Regions from separate parts of the Plantactinospora sp. DSM 117369 genome, predicted to be linked through region 2. Evidence: riboswitches for the same ligand, from Rfam matches in the RefSeq annotation. Region 2 holds a riboswitch; the other holds the start of a gene.
The links. Region 2 has a riboswitch for cyclic di-AMP ahead of ACSMXO_RS39750 (coiled-coil domain-containing protein). Riboswitches for the same ligand answer to the same signal wherever they lie in the genome.
Positions count from the first base shown of each region.

Region 1: it holds a riboswitch for cyclic di-AMP, as region 2 does, so the genes downstream of both, ACSMXO_RS14870 (C39 family peptidase) here and ACSMXO_RS39750 (coiled-coil domain-containing protein) in region 2, are expected to answer to the same signal.

Region 1 is NZ_CM132446.1:3,370,373-3,374,437, reverse strand. Features, by position in the region: gene ACSMXO_RS14880 (GNAT family N-acetyltransferase) at 1-233, shown strand, start outside; gene ACSMXO_RS14875 (hypothetical protein) at 441-980, shown strand; gene ACSMXO_RS14870 (C39 family peptidase) at 1,132-1,983, opposite strand; cyclic di-AMP (ydaO/yuaA leader) riboswitch at 2,466-2,607, opposite strand; gene mdlC (benzoylformate decarboxylase) at 2,864-4,065, shown strand, end outside.
Region 2 is NZ_CM132446.1:9,267,833-9,271,897, forward strand. Features, by position in the region: gene ACSMXO_RS39745 (DUF6506 family protein) at 1-488, opposite strand, end outside; cyclic di-AMP (ydaO/yuaA leader) riboswitch at 800-930, shown strand; gene ACSMXO_RS39750 (coiled-coil domain-containing protein) at 934-1,962, shown strand; gene ACSMXO_RS39755 (glycoside hydrolase family 65 protein) at 2,062-4,065, opposite strand, start outside.

The DNA of each region.
Region 1 (4,065 bases), 4.1 Mb from region 2:
ACGTGGCGACGGCTCCGGCGTACCGGGGGCAGGGGCTGGCCAGCACGGTGGTGGCGACGCTCTGCCGGCGGCTGCTGGAGACCGTCGACACGGTGGCGCTGAACGTCGTCGCGGAGAACACCGCCGCGTACAAGCTGTACGACCGGCTCGGCTTCACCCCGGTCGCCGAGTACACCGAGTACGTCGTCGGCGAGCCGGCACCCGCACCCGGCGCGGACGACCGTCCTCTTTGAACCCGGTCACCACCACGTCCTCCGGGGAGGCGCCGCACCGGCCCGAACCGGTCCGACCCTTGTCAACGGTCGGCACCCCGGGCACCATGTCAACGTTCTCGAAAGCCGCCAGTCCGCCAGGCGTGGCGGACCTGCTCTCCGCCCGGTCCGTACGCCTGCCGTCCACCCCTTGCTTTCGCCAGCCGATCTGTCGCCGAGGAGGCGCCGGTGCTTGAGGAGTTCATGGGCATTCCCGCCCACCCCTTCCTGGTCCATGCCGCGGTGGTGTTCGTGCCACTGCTCGCGTTGGCCGCGGTCGGGTACGCGTTCGTTCCGTTCGTCCGACCGCACCTGCGCTGGGTGCTGGGACTGCTCGCGGTCGCCACCCCGCTGGCCGCGCTGATGGCCAAGCTCTCCGGTGACCGGTTCCTCGCCCGGCTGGAGTCGCGTAACCGGGTCAGCCCGGAGTACGTGCCGCGGCTGGCGGAGCACCAGGACCTCGGCACCAACACCCTGTACGCGACGATCGCGCTCGGGGTGCTGACCCTGGCGCTGGTCTTCCTGGTCAAGCCCCGGGCCACCGCCGCACCGGTGACCGCCGGGACCGAGGGGAGCGGCGGGGACGGCCCGGCCGCCGCTGCCGCCAAGGGGTCGCCGGTGCTGACCCTGGTGCTCGGGGTGCTGTCCCTGGCGGCGGCCGGGATCACCCTGTACTACGTGTTCCGCACCGGCGACACGGGCGCCCAGGCGGTGTGGCAGGGCCAGTGATTCCCGCCTGAGCACGGGCACGCACGGCCGACGACACGACGACGCCGGCCCGCTCCACACCCCCGGTCGGCACGGGTCGTCCGGGTGGGTGGGTCGGGCCGGCGTCTCGTCGGGCCGGCGTCTCGTCGGTACTACCGGCGGGCGGGGCGGGTCAGGACGAGTAGCCCCGGGTGGCTGCCCAGTTCGCCAGGTCGATGGTGGTCATCCAGTAGTTGCTGTCCTCGCCCGGGATGGCCGGGTCGGCGATCTTCACCGTACGGCCGTCGTCGCGGTAGCCGACCACGGTCAGGTAGTGCCCGCCGGGGTAGCTGTGCCAGCCGCCGTCGAGGTCGGTTGCCGAGCCGGCGATGTTGACGACCACGGCGTACCCGCTGGTGACGGCGTGCACGACGTCCGCCTGGAGCCGGTCCATCTGCGCCGGGGTGGCCGCACCGCCGGGAATGGCGGTGGTGCGGTAGAAGTCGGTCCCGGTGATCTTGTTGAGCACCCGGGTGGTGTCCTCGGCCGAGTTGGTGCCGCTCATCGTGGTGCCGAGGTCGGCGGCGACGGCGTCCTGGCTCGGCTGCTTGTCCCGGACGGTCAGCGCGATCCGGGTGGCGGCCGGGCCGCAGTACCAGCCGTTGATCTGGGCCTGGAACTGGTAGTCCAGCAGCTTCGACTCCGGCGGCGCCGGTGGCTTCCTCGGGGTGCTGGCCGGGGCCGCCTTCGCCGCCTTGGTGGCCGGCGCGGTGGTCGCCGGCTGCGCCGGGGTCGCCGGGGCGGTGGTCTCCGGGGCGGTGGTCTCCGGGGCGGTGGTGACGGCCGCTCCGGCCTGCCCCGCCGCCGGGATGCCGAGTTCGGCGACGGCGACGGTCGAGGTCTCCGGGGCCTCGGCCGAGCCGGTCGAGGTCAGGACGACCCCGGTGGACGCGGCAGCGGCGAGCACCGCGGCCGAGGCGAGCGCGAGCCGGTTGCGCCGGCCCGACATGGCGGTCCGGAACCGCCCGTTAATTGCGTGCTTCAACGTTATCCTCCAGGGGAAATGCGCGTCACCGCTACCGGGGGGCAAGGAATGACGCGGCGTTTCAGTCGCTGCCGGAATGTGACGCGAAATCGCACGGAATCGCACGGGACGAAATCGTCCGAGAGAGGCCCGCCGACGAATTCGGCGGAACGGGCCGACGGTACGGACGGACCGACGGTTGCGCCGGCCGGTGGGAGCGCCGCTATCGGCGTACCGGCGGAATCAGCGCCACCACGATCCGTCGCGACCGGCCGGCGGCCTCACCGGGACCGCGACCAGTTGGCCGGCGGACCCGGCAGCGCCCGCGCGTCGACGACTTCCGCGTCACAGACCGCTATCGGGCCAGGTTCAGGTGCCGGCCTGGGGTCGGTCGGTCCGGGTTGGGGCGGTCCGGGACGGTCGCGGCGACCGGGAGCGGAGCCGCGACGCAGCGAGGGAACTGGGGGGACGGGCCGGGGCCCGGGTGGTGCGGCACGAACAGCTACTCCTTCCGACACCGCCTACCGGGTTAGCTGACGGATTCGGGCGGGAAGGCCGCCCTACCACGGGCCAGCGGCTCGCGGATTCACCCCAGATAACTGTGGGTCCCCGGATCGTTACAGAACGACTCGGCGGGTCTGCTCCGGTGTCACCCAGATGGCGACCAAGGGGCCGGACCAGACCCGCCGAGATTACTGGCCGCCTTCCACCGTTGCCAACCCCACTGAACAGCGAAAACAGCGATTGCGAGCGCGATCGGGACGACCGGCGACCGGGCCCGGGGCGGTGGACGGTCGCACAGATAAACCGGCATGATCATGTACGCGTACGGTATGACGGAAATGACCGGCTTGACGCGGTGGTCCGAGCATGGGACGAGGACTCCAGGAGGCTCCTTCCGATGACAACGGTGCACGAAGCGACCTACGACCTGCTCCGTTCCCTCGGCCTCACCACCCTCTTCGGCAACCCCGGCTCCACCGAGGAGCCATTCCTGAAGAACTTTCCGGCCGACTTCGCCTACGTTCTGGCCCTCCAGGAGGCCTCCGCGGTCGCGATGGCGGACGGCTACGCCCAGGTCACCGGCCGGCCGGTGCACGTCAACCTGCACACCGCACCCGGCACCGGAAACGGAATGGGCAGCCTCGTCACCGCCTGGCACAACAAGACACCCATGATCGTTACCGCCGGCCAGCAGACCCGGACGATGAATTTGTCCGAGCCGATGCTGACGAACGTGCGCCCGACCCAACTGCCAGAGCCGTACGTCAAATGGAGTCACGAGCCGCTGCGCGCGCAGGACATTCCCGAGGCGTTCATGCGGGCGCTCGCCACCGCCGTACAGCCGCCGGCCGGGCCGGTGTACCTCTCCCTGCCGCTGGACGACTGGGACGAGCCAGCCAACGGCACCGCGCAGGTACGCCGGGTGAGCACCCGGGTCGCGCCCGATCCGGCGGAACTGGATCGGTTCGCCGAGATCCTGGCGGCGAGCCGGAACCCCATGCTGGTGATCGGATCCGCGGTCGACCGCAGCGGCGGCTGGGCCGAGGCGGTCGCCCTGGCCGAGCGGAGCCGGGCACCGGTCTGGCAGCCGCCGTTCGCGGACCGGGTCGGCTTCCCCCAGGATCATCCCCAGTTCCAGGGACTGCTGCCGCCGGCGATCGGGCCGCTGGCCGAGAAACTGGTCGGGCACGACACCGTACTGGTGGTCGGTGCCCCGGTGTTCCGTTACTACCCGTACGTCCCCGGCCGGCGGGGTTATCTGCCGGATGGCACCCGGCTGCTGCACGTCACCGACGACCCGGCCGAGGCGGCCCGGGCACCGGTCGGCGACAGCCTGGTCGGCGACGTCACGCTGGCCTGCGCCGGGCTGGCCGAGCGGCTGCCGCCGAGCGACCGGCCGATGCCACCGCCCCGGGCCGGCGCGCCGGACGGGGCCGCCGGCACCCCGCTGAGCCCGGAGGCGCTCTTCGGCGCGCTCGCCGCCGAGTGGCCGGCGGACGGGATCGTGGTCCCCGAATCCCCCTCCAACCTCAGCGTGCTGCACCGGCAACTGACGATCACCCGACCGGGCTCCTACTTCAAGATGGCCAGCGGGGGCCT
Region 2 (4,065 bases):
GTCAGCGGAGTGCCGCCGCAGATCTCGACGAGTTCGGCCCCGCCGTCGACCAGTTCCGCCGCGACCTGGGGAAGGTCTGCGTCCGGTGCGCCGATCACCGCCGTCCAGCCGCCGGTGGCGTGCTCCCGCACGACACGGTGGGTGGCCGCGTTCGCCAGCGGATGTTCGTAGATGGTCACCGAGCGCTTGAGCGATCCGCGGGGCGCCGTCCCGGCACCGAAGGCACCGGCCACGCCGACCGGAGCCCGGCCGTCGACGGCTTCGATCACCTGCGCGGCCGACGCCAGGTCGAAGCCGCGGTACAGCTCGATGAGGCGGACGCCCGCCGCCGCCAACTCGGCCGCGACCCGCGCCGCCGCAGAGCCGTCCGGTGCCCAGACCAGCAGGGTGTGACTGCCCGCGTTGTCGACGACCACCCGGTCGACGGCCGGGTCCGTGCCGGGCTCCAGAAAGATGAACGTCTCGGCAAATACCAGGTCGGTGGTCATGTCGGCTCCTCCATGATCGCTTGACGTCTTATAGCTTGATACCAAGCTTTATCACTGCAAGCGTCGGGCCGACATGGACATTCCTGATTGTGCCGCGTGTGGCGGCGATCACCCCGGTCGATGTGTCACGCGCGTGGCGCCCCCGGACCCATACGGGTTGCGGTACCAGATGGACGGCTGCGGCGGCGCCGGCCCCCGATCGGTGGCCGGGTGAATTTTCCACGCCGGATCACCCCGGAATCCACCAAGTCGGCCCGGTTGATCCGGTAGGCTGACCCCGGTTTCGCCCGGTGGCGCACCCCTCCGCGCCGGCGTGACCGCCGCCGAATCACCAACGGGTGAGCCGGGGACCCAGGTAGGTGGGGTGAGTCCGCAACCGCGGTAGGGACTTGTTCCGTCCCGAACCCGTCAGCTAACTCGGTAGGCGGGCGACGGAGGGACATGCATGACGGGATCCACACGTCGGCGGTTACCGCTGGCCCTGGCCCTGCTCGCCACGTTCGGCGCACTCGCCGGAGCAGCACTCCGGCCCGGCGTGGCGGAGGCGAACAGCCCCGCCGTTCTCGGCGACGAAGGCGACACGCCGCTCCTGCGCGACGTGCTCGAATCGACCGGCCGAGGTTACCTACAGGCCAAGAACGCGCTGGCCAACGCCCAGGCTCGGCAGGCGAAGATCGCCGCCGAGCTACGCCGGGTGGAGGGACGGATCGCCGAGCTGCGCCCTCGGGTGGAGCAGGTGGCCCGGACGGCGTACCAGACCGGCCGGATCGGCCCGGTTCTGGTGCTGCTGCACAGCGGCTCGGCGGAGGAACTCCTGGAGCGCGCCCGCGGGCTGGAGGTGGTGGCCCTGCGGGACAACGACGCGCTGCGCGCGCTGGGTCAGGCCCGGGAGCGGGCCACCCTGGCGAAAAAGGCACTGGACGCCGAGGTGATCGAGGAGCGCCGGCAGCTCGCCATCATGCTGCGGCAGAAGCAGGCCGCCGAGCGGACGCTGGCTCAGGTCGGCGGCGCTTCCACCGGAGGCTTCGTCAACGCCCGCTCACCGGTGGCCCGGCCCGCGCCACGCGCTGCCGACGGCTCCTGGCCGCCGCAGTCGTGCAGCCGGCCCGACCCGACCACCACCGGCTGCGTCACCCCGCGCACCCTGCACGCCTTCAACGAGGCGCGCCGGGCCGGCTTCACCCGGTTCACCGGGTGCTACCGCTCCGGCGGCCCCTACGAGCACCCGAAGGGGCGGGCCTGCGACTTCTCCGCCGAGGCGGGCGGCTTCCGGGGTGCCGCGACGGGCGCCAACCGGACCTACGGCAACAACCTCGCCGCGTTCTTCGTCCGCAACGCCGACCGGATCGGTGTGCTGTACGTGATCTGGTACCGGCAGATCTGGTTGCCGACGACCGGTTGGAAGTCGTACAGCGGTGCGCACGGCGACCCGTCCAGCGACCACACCAACCACGTACACCTGTCGCTGGTCTAGGTCCCGTCGGGGTGCCGATCAGATCTTGACGACGTCTTGCGGTTGAGACCGCCGGGGCGGCGAGAAGTCGTCAAGATCTCGGGGTTCCCCGGCCGGCGGTCAGGTCGGCTCGCCTTCGGGAGCACGGCGGGCGGGCGCCCGACCGGCTGGTTGGGCGGGTTGCGGGCCCACCGGGCGGGCCGGCGGGATCGGCCGGGTCACCGACTCCAGGCAGGTGATCCGGACCTTCTCGCCGTGGTGCAGCAACTCCAGGGCGTCGTCCGGCTCGCCGTCGCGCAGCGCGTACGTCGCCTCGCGCGGCCGGACGTCGACCCGCAGGTGCACGCCCCGGTAGCGGAGCGAGAACTCCAACCGGTCGATCCGGCTCGGCAGCCGGGGTGTGAAGGAAAGCGTCGAGGTGTGGTCACGCATCCCACCGAACCCGGCCACCAGGGCGATCCAGGCCCCGGCCAGCGAGGCGACGTGCACGCCGTCCCGGGTGTTCTGGTTGAGGTCGTGCAGGTCCATCAGGGCCGCCTCGCCCAGATAGTCGTGCGCGAGTTCGAGGTGCCCGGTCTCGGCGGCCAGCACCGCCTGGGTGCACGCCGACAGCGACGAGTCGCGGACCGTACGCCGCTCGTAGTAGGCGAAGTTGGCAGCCTTCTCCTCGTCGCTGAACGCGTCGCCGCGCCAGTGCATCGCCAGCACCAGGTCGGCCTGCTTGATCACCTGCTTGCGGTACAGGTCGAAGTAGGGATAGTTGAGCAGCAGCGGGTACTGCTCCGGCGGCGTGTTCGCGAAGTCCCACTCCTGATGGCGGGTGAAGCCCTCCACCTGCGGGTGCACGCCCAGCTCCGGGTCGTACGGGATGTGCATGTCGTGCGCGGCGTCCCGCCAGGCGGCCGTCTCCTCGTCGTCGACGCCCAGCTTCCAGGCCTCCTCGCCGTGCCGGGTGGCGGCGTCGGCGGCGGCCAGCAGGTTCCGCTGGGCCATCAGGTTGGTGTAGACGTTGTCGTTCTTCACCGCCGTGTACTCGTCCGGCCCGGTCACCCCGTCCAGGTGGAACCGGCCGTCTCGGTCGTGGTGCCCGAGCGAGCGCCACAGCCGGGCGGTCTCCACCAGCAGTTCCAGCCCGACCTCACGCTCGAACTGCTCGTCGTCGGTGGCCTGCACGTACCGGCGTACCGCGTCGGCGATGTCGGCCGCGATGTGGAACCCGGCGGTGCCGGCCGGCCAGTACGCCGAGGTCTCCTGGCCCCGGATGGTCCGCCACGGGAACGCGGCGCCGCGCAGTCCCAGCGTCCGGGCCCGCTCCTGGGCCAGGTGCAGGGTGGAGTGCCGCCAGCGCAGCGCGGAGGCGACCGCCGACGGCAGGGTGTAGGTCAGCACCGGCAGCACGAAGGTCTCGGTGTCCCAGAACGCGTGCCCGTCGTATCCCGGCCCGGTCAGCCCCTTGGCGGCGATCGGCCGCAGCTCGGCCCGGGCGCCGGCCTGGAGCACGTGGAAGAGTCCGAACCGGACCGCCTGCTGCACCTCCGGGTCGCCCTCGACCCGCACGTCGGAGTCGTCCCAGAAGGTGTCGAGATAGCCGCGCTGCTCGGTGCAGAGCCCGTCCCAGCCGGAGAACTTGGCGCCGGCCAGCGCCGCCGCCACCTGGTCGCGCAGTGCCGGCCGGGACCGGCGGCTCGACCAGCCGTACGCGACGAACTTGACCAGCCGGAGCTGCTCACCTGGCTTGATCCTGGAGGTGACGGTGGTCCGGGCCCAGTCCTCGTACGCCTCGGTGCCGACCAGCTTGCGCTCCGGCCCGTGCACCTCGTGGCTCATCGAGACGGCCACCCGCAGCCCGCTCGCCTTGGTGCGGTGGATCAGCAGCGCCCCGTCGCTGTGCACCAGCTGCTCCTCGGACTGCAACGGCGACTCCAGCACCGCCGCCACCCGGGGATCCCGGCTCTGCGCCGGCAACTGCTCGTTGGCGACCAGTTCCGACTGGATGATCAGCCGCATCGGGCCGTCGACCGGCTCCACCCGGTATTCGATCGCCGCCACCGAGCGCTGGGTGAACGAGACCAGCCGGGTCGAGCAGATCCGCACCGTACGCCCGGCCGGGGAGCGCCACTCGAC